DNA from 4 places in the Peribacillus sp. NPDC055009 genome. Region 1 is predicted to be linked to each of the others. Evidence: riboswitches for the same ligand, from Rfam matches in the RefSeq annotation. Region 1 holds a riboswitch; each other region holds the start of a gene.

Region 1 (4,284 bases):
AGTGAAAGATGGGAAATCAATGGCTGCTGCAATCGCTGAATATGCCATTGAGTGTTCATTGAATAAATTCTTCGCTTCCGAAGTGTTGGATTATGTTACGGACGAAGGCGTACAGCTTCATGGTGGCTATGGTTTCATGCAGGAGTATGAAATTGAAAAAGCATATCGTGATTCCCGGATTAACCGGATCTTTGAAGGTACAAATGAAATCAATCGATTGCTTGTCCCTGGAACTTTCCTGAAGAAAGCACTTAAAGGGGAATTGCCGCTTCTTCAAAAGGCTCAAAGCCTACAAGAGGAATTAATGATGATGATGCCGGAAGAACCTGGTGATGAGCCATTGGCACAAGAAAAAATGCTTGTTAGAAATGCTAAGAAAATCGGGATTCTGGCAGCTGGCCTTGCTGCACAGAAATACGGCAAAACTCTTGATCAAGAACAAGAAATCCTCTCCAACATTGCTGATATCGCATCCCTTGCCTATGCAGCGGAATCCGTGGTATTGCGTACGGAAAAAGCAATAGCAGCTACAGGTTTGGAGAAGAACAAACAAAAAGTGCTTTACACAGAAATCTTCGTTCAGGAAGCTTTCAATGAAATAGAACAGCACGCAAAGGAAACGTTAATCGCAGTGGAAACAGGCGATACTCTTCGCATCATGCTTGCGTCGCTCCGTAAGCTGACAAGGCATAATCCGATCAATGTCATTGCGAAAAAACGTGAAGCTTCCGTCAAGGTAATCGAAGCTGAAAAATATGCTCTTTAAGAAATGAATCAAAGGAAATAAGGGAATGCCCGAGAAGGCATTCCCTTATTTCCTTTGATGAAATCGCATTGGAAAATCAAAAGACAATTCGTTGTATTGCGTGATGAAAACGGGTATTCTATTGATAGGTGGTGAAATGATGGGCTTAACATTATATTGGTACCCAAAATGCGGCACATGCCGTAACGCGAAGAAGTGGCTTGATAATCATGAACTGCAGTATGAAGCGATCCATATAGCGGAAAATCCGCCTTCGCGAACAGAAATAGAACAACTATATAAAATCAGCAATTTGGAGTTGAAGAAGTTTTTCAATACTAGCGGTCAAAAATATCGGGAGCTTGGCTTAAAGGATAAGCTGAAAGAAGCTTCTGAAGCAGAGATGCTTGATATATTGTCCACAGATGGCATGCTTCTGAAAAGGCCGATTGTTACGGATGGCACCAAAGTGACGGTAGGTTTCAAAGAGGAGCAATTCGAACAGGTTTGGAACTGAAAATTTCTCGAAATATTTGGTTAATTCCTTACTTAAACAAACAATCTACCTTATAATGGAATAGATAAAATAAGATGTACATATGGAGGGTTAATAATGACAACAACACCAAAAGAACTTCGTTACACAAAAGAACATGAATGGGTCAAAACGGAAGATGGAACAGTGCGCATTGGAATTACAGCTTTCGCACAGTCCGAGCTTGGGGACATCGTATTCGTTGAGCTTCCGGAAATCGGCGATGAATTGAAAGCGAACGAACCATTCGGAAGTGTTGAATCCGTTAAGACCGTTTCTGAGCTTTATGCACCTATCAGTGGCAAGGTTGTTGAAGTAAACGAAGATTTAAGTGACAACCCTGAATATGTAAATGAGTCTCCTTATGAAAAGGCATGGATGGTTGTGCTTGAACCATCTAATAGCAGTGATATTGAAAGCCTGATGAGCGCTGAAGAGTATGAGAGTTTAATCAACGGTTAAAAAAAGGAGAGGGGGGACTGAAAAGGCCTGCTCTCTTTTTCATTTTGTACCGTGGCAGTTGCACACATAATTCGTGAGATGGAGTGATGACATGGAGTGGGGCGAATTCGATAAAGTGATCATTGTAGAAGGCAGTTCCGATAGAAGAAAAGTTGCCTCCGTTTTAAATGAAGATGTGGAAATAAGATGTACGAATGGGACCATATCATTAACTAAGCTGGATGAATTAGTGGATGAATTGATGGACCGTGATGTTTATCTCCTTTTTGACGCAGATGAATCAGGAGAAAAGCTGCGGAAGCAGTTCCGAAGGGAAATGCCTGAGGCGAACCACCTGTATATTAATAAAATGTACAAAGAAGTGGAAAGCTCACCCGAACATCATATCGCAACTGTGCTTCTATCTGCCAATATGAATGTGAAAATGAAATTTTTAAGTCAAAGGGTGAACGACTAATTGATGCAGGAATGGAAAGAAGAAGAGTGTAAGCTTGCTGTTGAACATGGGGAAACCTTTTGCTTATATTTATATACCCCTTTATGCGGCACTTGTCAGGTTGCCTCCAAGATGCTGACGATATCCTTGGAGCTATTCCCGGAATTGAAGGCAGGCAAAATGAATATGAATTATGTCCAAGCAATTGCCGAATCATATGAAATTGAAAGTGTTCCATGTTTATTGTTTTTCAAAGAAGGACGGCTGCACAAAAAAATATATGCCTTTCAATCCGTTCCTTATTTGTACGGATTGCTTAAGGAAATCAGCTAAGAAACCAATCGGAACCGTGGTTGGTTTCTTTGTTGCGGACATATGAATGTTAGATGAAATTAAACAAAGAATATTCTAACAATTCATTGACTGATTTAATCTAAAATGCTATATTTTGAATTAAGTAACAGCAGAATTTAATAGTTCTTATCAAGAGTGGCGGAGGGACTGGCCCGACGAAGCCCGGCAACCGGTATAAATTTTTATATACGGTGCTAATTCCAGCAGAGTGTTGGCTCTGGTAGATGAGGTGTATTCTTGAAACCTCTTCTTATTGAAGTGGTTTTTTTGTTTATAAAAGGCCAGACATCATATAATTCCAACTAAATCCATAGAAAAAGGTGAAATCATATGTCAGGGAAAAAATTGCGTTTCGAAACATTGAGTGTTCATGGCGGTCTGCAAGCTGATGAAACAGGTGCACGTGCAGTTCCTATCTACCAAAGCAATGCATACTTGTTCAAGGACACCGACCATGCAGCGAATTTATTTGGCCTAAAGGAGAATGGCTATATATATTCACGACTCCATAATCCCACGATCAGCGTTTTTGAGGAAAGAATGGCCTTATTGGAAGGCGGAATCGGCGGATTGGCAACAGCAAGCGGAATGGCTGCCATCTCACTTTCAATCCTGAATATTGCCGCTGCAGGGGATGAGATTGTTTCAGCATCTACATTATATGGCGGTACGTATAACCTTTTTGAAAATACTCTTCCTAAATACGGGATTAAAGTGAAGTTCGTTTCTCCTGATGACCCTGAAAATTTCAAAAGGGCGATTACGCCAAGAACTAAAGCCATTTTTGCTGAAACCATCGGAAATCCAAGTTTGAGGGTGCTTGATATTGAAGCGGTAGCGAAAATCGCCCATGATGCCGGAATACCTTTAATCATTGATAATACCTTTGCGACACCGTATCTATGCAGACCAATTGATTTTGGAGCGGATATTGTCATCCATTCCGCTACAAAATGGCTTCTGGGAAATGGAACTACGCTTGGCGGTGTCATCGTGGATGGAGGGAAATTCGATTGGAACTCGCCAAATTACCCTGGCTTCACAGAGCCTGACCCAAGTTACGACAATCTGGTATACGCCGAGGCAGTTGGACCTGCCGCATTCATAACGAAAGCCCGAGTCCAGTTACTCCGTGATTTAGGACCTGCGCTAAGTGCCCAAAGTGCATTCCAGTTTACGCTGGGACTTGAAACGCTGCATGTAAGGATGAAAGAGCATCTATCAAACACCAAGTCTGTCATTAAATATTTAAAAAACCATCCTGCGGTGACTTGGGTTTCACATCCTGGTGATGAGGATCATCCCGATAAAGCCCTTGCGGAAAAATATTTGCCAAAGGGAGCTGGATCTGTTGTGACTTTTGGGATACAAGGTAATCGAGAAGCTGGGGCAAAACTTATCAATTCGGTGGAATTATGGTCCCATGTAGCGAATGTTGGGGATGCGAAGAGCTTGATCATCCACCCAGCCAGTACGACCCATCAACAATTGAATGAGGCAGGTCTTGCGAAAGCGGGTGTGAGTGCCGACCAAGTCCGTTTATCGATTGGGATTGAAAATGTAGAGGATTTAATAGAAGATTTGGAGCAGGCAATTGAAAAAGCGACGAATATAGTCTCCTTGACATCCAAAACGGTTTAAGTAAAGTTTCTGTATGCTTGTACTAGAAATATTATACATTGCACTCCTTTTTTATCTATGATAAAATTTCTCCATACTAAAGAACTTAATGATGTACAAATATTCTATATA
Region 2 (4,284 bases), on a different contig from region 1:
GAACCTTTCATGGGTGCTGGCATATAGGTATATCAAAAAAGGGTCTAACTAATTTTCAAGAAAGTGTGTGATGGAATGATGGAATTGTGGGAGTTGTTTAGCACCTTCTTTATTATCGGCTTTGTATCGTTTGGAGGCGGATACGCCATGATTCCCGTAATAGAATCGGAAGTCTCACAGCATGGATGGATGACGACGCAGCAATTTACTGATATCATCGCGATTTCCGGTATGTCCCCAGGCCCTGTCACTGCCAATAGTGCCATTCTTGTTGGCTATTCTACTGCTGGATTTGCAGGGGCCATTTCATCTGCTTTCGGAATCTTACTTCCTGCTATTATATTCGTAACCGTTATAGCCACCTTCTTCAGCAAATTGAATCATTACCCAGTTATTCAATCCATGTTCTATGGACTAAGACCCATTGTCACTGGTTTAATCCTCTTTGCAGCAATCAGCTTTGCACTTTCCAATAATATGATAGCGCTGAACTTTTCTTGGCATGCGATAAGCTTATTACTCGTTTTTGGATTATCGTTATTTGCCCTAATGAAATTACGCTGGCACCCAGCCTATGTAATTATCCTTTCCGGTTTAGTTGGTGTTGTCCTCTATTCATGACAGGTGTCGCACACACAACCATCATTAATTTGGACCGGAATTAAGCAGAAAAATTGAAGAATGATTGATACTATATGAATGGGAGAAAACTTGATTATGTTTATGTATTTACCATACAAAAAACACCCTGTATCCAATGATTCAGGGTGTTCAGACTGCAGACAAACTCGATGAAATTTTAGGGGTTTGTACAATTTGAACGTTGATTTCCCCTCCAGGCACTCGCTTTCCGCGGGCGGTCCGGGAGCCTTTGCGCCTGCGGGGTCTCCCCTGGACTCGCTTTTCCCGCAGGAGTCTCGCACACCCGCTCCAATCAACTTTGTTTTAACTTTTAGTTCTTCGATCCATCATTTCCCGGCTGAAACCGTGGAAAACCAATCAAGATGGCAATGACGCCACAAAATCCAATTAGTATTGGGTAATATGAATACTGCAAGATGCTTATCGGAGAAATCTTTGCTACCCCTGCTGCAACAAGCAGTTGTGCTCCATATGGTATCAACCCTTGGATACAACATGCAAATATGTCAAGCAAGCTCGCTGATTTACGCGGATCAATCCCATACTTTTCAGCGATATTTTTGGCAAGTGGCCCGGCAATGATAATCGAAATCGTGTTATTTGCCGTTGAAAGGTTTGTCAAACCAACAAGCCCTGCAATGCTGAATTCCGCCCCTTTTTTTGATTTGCTATTTCGGGTCACTAGATGGAGTAGATAATCGATGCCACCATTATGTTTGATAACAGCTACCATACCTGCAATTAAAATGGCAAGGAAGGAGATTTCATACATTCCCGCCATTCCTTCTCCAACTTTTTGAATGACACCCAACGGTTTATAACTTCCATCAGCCAAGCCGATAATTCCGGCAAATACGATTCCGATGGAAAGGACCAGGAACACATTGACTCCTGCCAATGCAGTGATCAATACGCAAAGATATGGAAGAATCTTCACCCAATTATAAGAATGTTGGGAGATGTCAGCTTGTTCACCCATTGTTAAAATTCCAAGGATTGCACATGTGATGATGGCCGCAGGTAAAACGATGAAAAAATTCACTTTAAACTTATCCTTCATTTTCGTTCCCTGAGTTCGAACTGCAGCGATTGTCGTATCTGAAATGAAGGAAAGGTTATCCCCAAACATCGCACCACCAATAACGGCCGCCATTGATAGGGCAAGCGAAATATCTGTTTGCTCACTAATCCCGACCCCTATAGGTGCCAATGCAACAATCGTTCCCATGCTTGTCCCCATGGATAAAGAAATAAAACAAGCAATAATGAATATCCCTACCATTAATAGATTTTGCGGAAAAACAGCTAAGGCAAGATTCACTGTCGATTCAACTGCTCCCATGCCATTGGCAACTTCGGCAAAAGCGCCAGCTAAAAGGAAAATGATAACCATTAACATAATATTGGCGTCCCCGGCACCTTTACAGAAGATATCAACCTTATGATTGAATGTCTCTTTCGGATTCATTGCCAATGCAGCTGCCGAAGCAATTGAAATTGCAACAATCACCGGAAATGAATAAAAATCTTTAGTGATGATTCCGGACCCTATAAATAAAATTAAAAATACGACAAATGGGATCAATGCCCATGGATTCCCTTTATTGTTTGCACTCATGATGTACACCTCTTTTTATTTTTCCCGTGACATGTGTCACAGCTCTTATTCTATTAACAGCTTTCGCAAATAACTCCAATTTGAACCTACCTGATTATCTAGTCTTGGAGATATAGCAAAAAAACTGGCATAAAAAAGACCCCTTCTATTTAACAACAAGAAGAGGTCTTTTAATTTATAAAAAACACCCTCCTTATCTTTCAGGCAAAAATCAGCCTGCTGGATTTGGCACAGCACTCCATTTAAGTCCGCTGCCGAGACATCTTCGGGCCAGTCCCTCCGTCTCTCTTGATAAGAAGATTACATTATATAATTTATCAAATATTACGATGCCTTCCAGAAAAGTACCACACTGGAAACTTGCTGAAACCATCTGAGTTTGTGAAAGTGACATCGAAAGTCTTTTTGAAAAGCAAATATAACAGTACAGCATTTTGTCTATTTTCGCAAGGGTTAATTTTAAAGTATTTTACATGCACTCTTTACTATTTATAAAGAAATCTTGACATGTGCGGTTAATCAGTTTTTTTCATTTATCGGGACGGAATTCATATAAAAAAGAGGTCTTATGACCTCTCAGCAAATTTGTTGTATTAGGTTAGATGAATTATTTTTGGTCGAATTCACATCAGTCGATACCTCAAAGGCTTCCATCTGTTCCGAATCGAATGACTTTAAATACTGCTGCAGATATGCAGGATCATTATTTGTTGGACTCAACCATTCTTTTTCATCTTCTGGTTTAAGGATGACAGGCATACGATCATGAATGCTGGTCATTAGCTCATTAGGAACGGTTGTTATAACGGAGCATGAATAGACGCTGATGCCTTCAGGAGATTTCCAGGATTCCCAGATACCCGCCATTCCAAATGGAGCATGATTCTTCAGTTTTATTCGCATCGGTATTTTTCTTTCCGGTGTCTTCTTCCATTCATAAAAAGAGTCAGCGATTATCAAGCATCTCTTCTTCTTATACGCATTCCTGAAGCTTGCTTTCTCAGCAATGGTTTCCGCTCTGGCATTGATCATTTTGTAGCCCACTTTTTCGTCTTTTGCCCAGAAAGGAATGAGTCCCCACCGAAGATATCCAAGTCGATTCCTTGCCCCGTCATTAATGACGGAGAGAACGGATTGGGAGGGAGCAATATTGTAGCTGAATTGGTATTCCCCATCAAACGATCCTTGAATATCAAACCGATCTTTTATTTCTTCAATGTCAGTGAAAAGGGTAAAACGTCCACACATACTATCGCCTACCGTATTAGAATTTATTACAGTGTAACAAATCGAACGGACAGGCACAAATCAGCGTTCTAAAATCCTGATGTCGGTAAATGGTTGATTAAATAATTCGCTGGAAATCAAAAGAGTTCCAAGGACTTCTCTTTCATCTTCAGCTTTAATGATTTCCGACAAGATCAAGGTACTGCCATTCCTGACCGTCACTTTATATTCATTCATAAAAAATCCCCCCTAGATGGTTGTTATTATAAACCAAAAACCCACAAGTATCAGTAGTGAACTTTGGTAGAGCCATGGTTAATCCTATAACGGGGAGTCAAGCAATGGCCCCGACCATTAACGCGTGTAAAGGAGGCGTAAAAAAGACTGTCCATGAATGATTCACGGACAGCCTGGGTGCAGCCAAAGGACTTAGTTTCAATACTTATAATTGAGCATGGAGATAACATTGAGGAAAGCTGGAAGGACCAAATTGGAATTGCCCCTCTTCCATATCCATTCATTATTTAAAATGCAGCAAAACTTCATTTATTAAATGTGCTGCCAATGTTACGGTTTTATTATTTTCGTCCAACGAAGGATTCACTTCCGAAATGTCAAAGGAGAGGATTTTTTCATTCGATACGATATGCCTAATAATCGCACGTACCAATTTCGGATTCAGTCCAAACGGCGATGGAGCACTCACCCCAGGTGCGTATGCTGAATCAATGACGTCCGTACATAATGTAAGCATAATGTAGTCATTTTTATTAACGAATTCATTTATCCGCCGCTTT
Region 3 (4,284 bases), on a different contig from region 1:
CGAAATACCCTGCATTCCAGGCGGGAAGAGGATGAATTTTGTTTAATGATGCAAAAAGACTCCCAGCAGGCTCAAACCGGCTGGGAGTCTTTTTTTAATCATTAACGAGTATGATGATTATACCAGCTAATGAAATTATCCACGACCGTATCGATAAACTGGACAGTCGACTCATGTGTAAGCCTGCCTTCGTTATCGATTTTGTCATGCACTGCACCAACATATACTTCATTCCCTGGAAGGAGTGGGGAGGCGATGCCTATTGCGAATAAGATTTCACGCAAATGCAATTGAGCTTTAACCGTTCCTAATTGCCCCATTGAAGCACCCATGATCCATGATGGTTTGCCGATTAAGACTTTATCGACACGTGATAACCAATCGATTGCATTGCCCAATACACCTGGAATCGTACCGTTGTATTCAGGAGTTACCCACAAAACTGCATCTGCTTCGGCCACTTTGCTTTTAAATTCTTTTACAACTGATGGAGGGTCATTTTCAATATCTTGATCATAAAAAGGTAAATCCCGAATGTTCAATATTTCGAGATCGAACCGATCTTGATATCTAGATTGAATATATTTGGCAAGCTTAAGGTTGTAAGACTCTTTACGGATACTTCCCACTATTGCAACAACTTTCATCTTCAATACCTCCAATGATTTTTATAATGGATAATCATGTAAATGTATTCCACTTACCTATTATAATTGGAATGTAAATGAAAGGGAAAAAGGATGCTTGGGAAAAAGTTGAGTTAGAGCTTAATAAACAAATTCCTCTCGAACATTCATTCACTTAGGGTTACCCTGCAAAGTTAGACTCGAAAATTAAATAGATTTGTTTGTGCCAATCCAATCCCCATTACTAGAACTCACCAAACAATATTGCATTTGTTTTTAATTTAATATTATGACCATTCCTATAGGGATTAAGGAAAAATCCTTTCAGAGAAAATGAAATAAGACGCTTGAAAAGTAAATAATGAAATATCATGAAGACCGTAAGTGAAATGTTTTTTTTTTGCTTGAAAACTATTTCACTAAAATGATAGGAGAGGATGAAGTTGATCTTTCGTACCATTGATACGGACAAAGATAAAGATATTATCGTTAAATTCAGGAAAGATTCCTTTGTTGTAAGTTTTGGATCTGAGGCAGGTTTTGGAGATGAAAATACATATCTGCAACGAATGGAAGAAAGGGTCCGCAAATTCCCGGGGGGACAGGTGATCATTGAAAAGGACCAAGTACCGATTGGGCAAATGGAACTTCGAATTCGGGAGTATGAAGGAACTGAGATCGGCTATGTAGATCTATTTTATCTTATTCCCGGATACCGCAGTAAAGGCCTTGGCAAGGAATTGGTTCGCTATGCAGAAAACTTTTTCGGGCGATTTAATGTATCCGAATATCATTTAAGGGTTTCTCCGGATAATCAAAGGGCGATTCGCTTATATAAGAATTCAGGCATGATGAAGATAAGGGAAGAAAATGAAATATACCCAGTATGGAGAATGGGCAAATCATTATAGAATATAAAATTTAACTATATTAATATAATTAAAAGGCGTCAATCACTATACTGTGAAAATATTTTAACCGATGAAAAATAGGGTTGACTTTAGAGAAATTAGAATATATAGTGAAGGACATAATTAAATATAACGTTAATTCTTATCAAGAGATGTGGAGGGACTTGGCCCTATGATACCTCGGCAGCGGGTTTTTACTTTTGTAAAAATACTGTGCTAATTCCAACGGACGAAAGTTTGAAAGATAAGAAGGAGCTTTTCTTAGATAATTAATTTAAGAGTTTACTCTTTTTTATGTCTAAAGAGGCCTCTTCTGTCTGATGACGGAAGAGGCCTCTTTTGTTTATTCAAAATGTATATGGTTATTAGGGAATTTGGTGCAATTACTCATGAGTTTCGCAGATTTACTCGTGAGTTTCGAATTTAACCCTATCATTATGAAGCGTTGCAAAGCTCTTCTCTCTGGATAATGAATTCGTACAAATAAACAACATGGGGGGAGATTGGATGATTGAGTTTCAAAATGTTAAAAAGGTATATCAAACAAAGAAACAGACTGTCGAGGCTTTGAAGGGCATTAATTTGACAGTGGAAAAGGGGGATATATTCGGTGTAGTCGGTTATAGCGGGGCCGGGAAGAGTACGTTGATCAGGTTGGTCAATTTGCTTGAACATCCTTCAGCTGGTTCGGTGATTGTTGGGGGCAAGGATTTAACCAAATTGAGCGCGAAGGAATTACGGGCAGAAAAGAAAAAAATCGGGATGATCTTTCAGCATTTCAATTTGCTAAACTCAAAGACCGTTTTTGATAATATCGCCATGCCGCTGATTTTATCGGGAACCCCTGGTAAAGAAATCAAAAAGCGGGTAGGCGAGCTGTTGGAGTTCGTTGGCTTATCGAGCAAAGCAAAGAGTTATCCGGAACAATTATCCGGCGGTCAAAAGCAGCGGATCGGCATTGCGAGAGCATTGGCTACCAATCCATCGATCTTATTGTGTGATGAAGCTACCTCGGCATTGGATCCGCAAACAACGAGTGCTGTTCTGCAGCTCTTAAAGAAAATCAATAAAGAATACAATATTACCATTCTGCTAATCACTCATGAGATGTCTGTCATTCGGGAAATTTGCAATAAGGTAGCGGTCATGGAGGGCGGATGCGTCGTTGAACAAGGTTCGGTTTTCGAAGTTTTTGCGAAGCCGCAAACGGATATTGCAAAAAACTTCGTGAGAACGGTCATACATGACGAAATTCCACAAAGTTTCCTAAAAAGCATAGGGTCCCATATCCCGATTATTTGGAAAATTAATTTTATTGGGACTACTTCGGGTACTCCTTTGCTTTCAACCATCTCGAAGAAATATGATGTTCATTTAAGTGTTTTATCAGCCAATATTTCTGAAATTCAGGAAACGCCTTTCGGGAATTTGATCATCGAAGTGACCGGGAATAAAAATGAGGTGGACAAGGCTTATCAGTATATTAAAGATGAGGGGATTCTCGTCCAGGAGGTGCAGATAAATGGGTAATACGCTTTGGGGAATGGAAATAACGGCAGATCAGCTGTCGACAGCTTTCGGTGACACACTTTATATGGTAGCCATCTCATTGGTATTTTCCGGATTGATTGGTCTTCCGCTTGGTATCCTGCTTGTCATTACAAGAAAGGGTCATATCCTGGAGAATAAATGGGTCTTTAATGTATTGAACCCGATCATCAATATATTGCGGTCGGTTCCTTTCATCATCTTGCTAGTAGCACTTATTCCGTTTACCAGAATGATTGTAGGCAGTGCGATCGGAACGAATGCGGCCATTGTTCCGCTAATCTTTTACGCGGCTCCTTATATCGCCCGGCTTGTGGAGAACTCCCTGTTGGAAGTGGACAAAGGGATCATCGAGGCAGCTCAGGCGATGGGGGCGACGACATGGCAAATCATTTATCGTTTTTTGATTCCTGAGGGACTTAGTTCGTTGATCCTTACATTTACAACAGCGACAATCGGGCTTGTTGGATCTACGGCCATGGCAGGTGCCGTCGGTGCAGGCGGGGTCGGAGATTTAGCTTTGGCTTACGGTTATCAAAGGTTTGATACGATGACGATGATCGTCACAGTGGCGGCGCTCGTGATCATCGTTCAATTACTGCAATCCACCGGGAATTTTGTTTCAAGAAAAATCAGAAGAAGATAAAAATAACAGGAGGTAGGAGAAATGAAGAAAATCTTATTAACGATCATAGTATTGGCATTGGCCATCTTGTCTGCAGCATGCGGGAAAGAAGAAGGTGCATCAGGCGGTTCGGATGATGTGAAAACAGTAAAAGTCGGTGTCAGCAGCGGGGATACAAGAACATGGGAATACATTGTCGACATAGCGAAAGAGGAAGGGCTTAATATTGAACTGGTCACTTTCAATGATTATATCCAACCGAACCTTGCTTTAAGTGAAGGTGAAATTGATGCCAATTCATTCCAAACGGTCGCATACTTCGATGAATTCGTTCAAGACCAAAATCTGAAATTAGAGGCCATCGGGTCGACTGTCATTGCTCCTATGGGCCTTTATTCGAAAAAACATAAAGATCTCAAGGATCTTCCGGATGGCGCTACGATTGCCGTTCCGAATGAAGCAACGAACTTTGGCCGTGCATTGCTTCTTCTTCAGGAAGCTGGATTGATTACATTGAAAGAGGAATTCAATGGATCGGGATCATTGGAAATCATTAAGGAAAATCCGAAAAACT
Region 4 (4,284 bases), on a different contig from region 1:
GGTTCGGGATGAGACATTTCTTGTCGACAAACTGAAAGGACCAAGCAAGAGCTTGGTCCTTTTGTGTACAATTTATTAAGCTGTCGGTCCGCCAAGTTCTTCGATTTCACTTGGAACGCTGCCGAATTTCTTGAAGTTAGCACGGAATTGTGCGGCAAGGTCCGTTGCTGCTTCTTTATAAGCGGCAGGATCTGCCCAAGTCTTGATTGGCTGAAGCACTTCATCAGGAACACCAGGAACATGAAGCGGGATATCCAAGCCGAAGATATCATCTTTGATCGTTTCGATGTTCGCTAATTCACCTTCAAGTGCCGCTTGTACCATTGCACGAGTGTAAGCAAGTTTCATACGGCTTCCAGTTCCGTATGCTCCGCCAGTCCATCCAGTGTTGACAAGGTATACCTTTGCATTGTGCTCGTCAATTTTATCACCAAGCATCTCAGCATAGCGTTGAGCTGGAAGAGGTAAGAATGGAGATCCGAAGCAAGTGGAGAATGTAGCTTCCGGTGAAGTTACGCCTCTTTCAGTACCAGCCAATTTACTAGTGTATCCGCTTAGGAAGTGGAACATTGCCTGTTCTTTGGAAAGCTTGCTGATTGGAGGCAGAACGCCTGAAGCATCAGCTGTTAAGAAAATGATTGTATTTGGATGTCCTGCAATACTTGGGTTCACGATGTTATCGATCGCTTGCATTTGGTAAGCAGCACGAGTGTTTTCAGTCAATGAACTGTCATCATAGTTCGCTTCACGTGTATCCGGATCAACAACAACATTTTCCAATACGGCACCGAAACGGATTGCATCGAAAATTTGTGGTTCTTTTTCACGTGAAAGATTGATCGTTTTCGCATAGCAGCCGCCTTCGATGTTGAATACGCCATTAGAAGACCAGCCGTGCTCGTCATCGCCAATCAGTTTACGGCTAGTGTCTGCTGATAAAGTTGTTTTGCCTGTACCGGACAGACCGAAGAATAAAGCGACGTCCCCTTCACGTCCTACGTTAGCAGAGCAATGCATTGGAAGGATTCCAGCCTCTGGAAGTAAGTAGTTCATGATCGAGAAGATCGATTTTTTCATTTCTCCTGCATATTCGGTTCCGCCGATCAGGATGGTACGTCGTTCAAATGAAACGATGATGAAAGTTTCGGAAGTGGTTCCGTCCACTTCTGGGTCTGCTTTGAAGTTAGGTGCAGAAAGGATTGTGAATTCAGCTTCGTGACCTCTTAGTTCCTCTTCATTTGGACGGATGAACAAAGTATGGGCGAAAAGGTTATGCCAAGCATATTCATTAACAACACGGATTGGAAGACGAGATGATTCGTCTGCACCAGCGAAACCTTTAAAAACAAAAATCTCTTCTTTTGCTTTTAGGTAGTCAACTACTTTATTATATAGTTTATTGAACACATCTTCGGAAATTGGCTGGTTCACTGAACCCCAATCGATTTTATCTTTAACGGATGCTTCTTCCACGATAAATTTATCTTTAGGTGAACGACCAGTATATTTGCCGGTTTCAGCTTTTACTGCGCCGGTTGATGTTAAAACGCCTTCATTTCTGCTTAATACTTTTTCGACCAATTGAGGAACTGAAAGTTGAGTTTGCACATTGTTTCCTGTTAATAACTGGTGTAACTCATTAGAAACATCTACAGAATTCATATATGAGGTACCTTCCTTTGTTTAAGTTTTTAGATTACAATTAGTATAACACATTCATTTAAATAGTCTATACTATTTCTTCTAATTTGTGATTATTTTCAGCTGGACACGTTAATCATTTTATTCCGGCAGGAACCGAGTCAGGATTATCACATATACTTTAATGAAGTCAATTTTATTCCGGCAGGAACCGAGTCAGGATTATCACATATACTTTAATGAAGTCAATTTTATTTTAATAGGAAGTAAGTAAGCAATATATTTCCAATGGTGAAGTCGTTTTTCGTATGCTTAATACTTATTATTAATGGCAATTTCCAACATTTCTATTCGTATTTTGCATTGTAAACCCTTCAAAAACGCTGTATCAACACTTTTTTCAAAAGAAAGCCATACTGGGCGGAAATGTTCTTTTTAGAAAAGCATTGACAAATTCCAACCAGATACGATAATATCTTAAATTGTACGGATTCTCTTATCCCGAGTTGGTGGAGGGACAGGCCCTTTGAAACCCAGCAACCTGCCATATTGAACTTGACTCCAAGATCGATCGCCGAAAATAAAGCGAAGATCTTCAAGGAATAGTGGTGATGGTGCTAACCTGAGCAAGGTAAAAACCCTTGAACGATAAGAGTGAAAGGATAGAAGACAGAATTTTAAACCTTTCCTCATTTGCCAGGGAAGGTTTTTGTGTTTTTCATAAGTAATTCTGTGTCTATAGTTGAAACTAATGAGGGAAACGAGTTCCGTAAAAATCAGGCTTATGCCTACAACATACTAACTTCCAAGGAGGAAATATGATGTCAAAGAAACGTCTATTTACTTCTGAATCTGTTACAGAGGGCCATCCGGACAAAATTTGTGATCAGATTTCAGATTCCATTTTAGATGCTATCCTAGCTAAGGATGCAAATGCACGTGTTGCGTGTGAAACTAGTGTAACAACAGGCCTTGTACTTGTTGCTGGTGAAATTACAACGTCCGCTTACGTGGATATTCCGCGTATCGTTCGTGATACGATTAAAGGAATTGGCTACACACGTGCGAAATACGGTTTCGATGCTGAAACTTGTGCAGTGTTGAGTTCCATTGATGAGCAGTCTGCCGATATCGCAGCTGGAGTCGATAAAGCATTGGAAGCTCGTGAAGGAAACATGTCAGAGGAAGAAATCGATGCAATCGGTGCAGGGGACCAAGGTCTTATGTTCGGATTTGCTTGTAATGAAACAGAAGAGCTTATGCCGCTTCCGATTTCATTGGCGCATAAACTTTCATTCCGCCTGGCTCAAGTTCGTAAAGATGAAACTCTTGCTTACTTACGCCCTGATGGTAAAACACAGGTAACTGTGGAATATGATGAGAATAACCGTCCTGTACGTGTAGATACAATCGTTATCTCTACACAGCATGATGCTGAAATTACGCTTGAACAAATTCAAGCCGATCTAAAAGAACATGTGATCAAAGCGGTCGTTCCAGCTGAATTGATCGATGCTCAAACTAAATACTTCATCAACCCGACTGGCCGTTTCGTAATTGGCGGACCTCAAGGGGATGCTGGTCTTACTGGACGTAAAATCATCGTTGATACTTACGGTGGATACGCTCGTCACGGCGGCGGTGCATTCTCTGGTAAGGATGCTACTAAAGTTGACCGTTCTGCTGCATACGCTGCTCGTTATGTTGCGAAAAACATCGTGGCAGCCGGCCTTGCCGACAAAGCGGAAGTTCAATTGGCATACGCAATCGGTGTGGCAGAGCCTGTATCGATTTCAATTGATACGTTCGGAACTGGTACAGTTAGCGAAGAAGTCCTTGTTGACCTAGTTCGTGCTAACTTCGACCTTCGTCCAGCTGGCATCATCAAAATGCTTGACCTTCGTCGTCCGATCTACAAACAAACAGCTGCTTACGGACACTTTGGCCGTACAGATGTCGATCTTCCATGGGAACGCACGGACAAAGCAGAAACATTAAAAGCACAAGCGTAAATCATATAAAAAAGGTGTCCCGCAATTTGCGGGACACCTTTTTTTTGTGGATTAATTTTGCCGTCAGCGGGAATAATTCAAGAAATCCCAAAGAAATATAAAATACGTGCAAAACTCGTGAGTTAAAGTCGTTTACAAGTTTGTTTGGGTCATCAAATCGTGAGGTTGAAGCGTTACTCGAGAGTTTGTAGCAAGTACTCGAGATTTTAGAGCGTATACTCGAGATTTTAGAGCGTATACTCGAGAGTTTAGAGCGTATACTCATGAGTTTAGAGCATATACTCATGAATTTAGAGCGTATACTCGTGAGTTTGGAGTAAATACTCGTGAATTTGTAGCAAATACTCGAGAGTTTGAGTACAATACTCGTAACTTTCAGTCAATTCACTTTATGCGTTCCGCGGTTTTATAGTATTGTCCTTTTTCGGCATATTCGCGAACGATGCGTTCCATATCCTGGCGATCTTCTTCGTTGATTTCGCGAATGACTTTAGCTGGGCGTCCGAATGCCAGCATGTTCGGTGGAATGACTTTACCTTGTGGAACGAGGCTGCCGGCACCGATGAAGGCTCCTTCGCCGATTTCAGCTTCATCAAGTACAATCGATCCCATGCCGATCAGAGCTCCTTTA

Evidence for each region. Region 1 has a riboswitch for S-adenosylmethionine ahead of ACWF5P_RS04590 (O-acetylhomoserine aminocarboxypropyltransferase/cysteine synthase family protein). Riboswitches for the same ligand answer to the same signal wherever they lie in the genome.
Region 2: linked by a shared signal. The riboswitch ahead of ACWF5P_RS24705 (Na+/H+ antiporter NhaC family protein) and the one ahead of ACWF5P_RS04590 (O-acetylhomoserine aminocarboxypropyltransferase/cysteine synthase family protein) in region 1 are both predicted to bind S-adenosylmethionine.
Region 3: linked by a shared signal. The riboswitch ahead of ACWF5P_RS00150 (ATP-binding cassette domain-containing protein) and the one ahead of ACWF5P_RS04590 (O-acetylhomoserine aminocarboxypropyltransferase/cysteine synthase family protein) in region 1 are both predicted to bind S-adenosylmethionine.
Region 4: linked by a shared signal. The riboswitch ahead of metK (methionine adenosyltransferase) and the one ahead of ACWF5P_RS04590 (O-acetylhomoserine aminocarboxypropyltransferase/cysteine synthase family protein) in region 1 are both predicted to bind S-adenosylmethionine.

The regions. Positions count from the first base shown of each region.
Region 1 is NZ_JBSGVZ010000002.1:161,506-165,789, reverse strand. It holds gene ACWF5P_RS04615 (acyl-CoA dehydrogenase family protein) at 1-766, shown strand, start outside; gene ACWF5P_RS04610 (arsenate reductase family protein) at 906-1,262, shown strand; gene gcvH (glycine cleavage system protein GcvH) at 1,359-1,742, shown strand; gene ACWF5P_RS04600 (toprim domain-containing protein) at 1,834-2,199, shown strand; gene ACWF5P_RS04595 (thioredoxin domain-containing protein) at 2,203-2,511, shown strand; SAM riboswitch class I at 2,656-2,763, shown strand; gene ACWF5P_RS04590 (O-acetylhomoserine aminocarboxypropyltransferase/cysteine synthase family protein) at 2,863-4,173, shown strand.
Region 2 is NZ_JBSGVZ010000026.1:8,077-12,360, forward strand. It holds gene ACWF5P_RS24695 (chromate transporter) at 1-27, shown strand, start outside; gene ACWF5P_RS24700 (chromate transporter) at 76-621, shown strand; gene ACWF5P_RS24705 (Na+/H+ antiporter NhaC family protein) at 953-2,260, opposite strand; SAM riboswitch class I at 2,451-2,558, opposite strand; gene ACWF5P_RS24710 (SOS response-associated peptidase) at 2,837-3,508, opposite strand; gene ACWF5P_RS24715 (hypothetical protein) at 3,569-3,724, opposite strand; gene hutG (formimidoylglutamase) at 4,008-4,284, opposite strand, start outside.
Region 3 is NZ_JBSGVZ010000001.1:33,771-38,054, forward strand. It holds gene ACWF5P_RS00135 (SDR family oxidoreductase) at 1-35, shown strand, start outside; gene ACWF5P_RS00140 (NADPH-dependent FMN reductase) at 102-647, opposite strand; gene ACWF5P_RS00145 (GNAT family N-acetyltransferase) at 1,070-1,537, shown strand; SAM riboswitch class I at 1,677-1,788, shown strand; gene ACWF5P_RS00150 (ATP-binding cassette domain-containing protein) at 2,045-3,067, shown strand; gene ACWF5P_RS00155 (methionine ABC transporter permease) at 3,081-3,731, shown strand; gene ACWF5P_RS00160 (MetQ/NlpA family ABC transporter substrate-binding protein) at 3,753-4,284, shown strand, end outside.
Region 4 is NZ_JBSGVZ010000011.1:115,006-119,289, reverse strand. It holds gene pckA (phosphoenolpyruvate carboxykinase (ATP)) at 76-1,662, opposite strand; SAM riboswitch class I at 2,135-2,296, shown strand; gene metK (methionine adenosyltransferase) at 2,460-3,653, shown strand; gene ACWF5P_RS17315 (gamma carbonic anhydrase) at 4,038-4,284, opposite strand, start outside.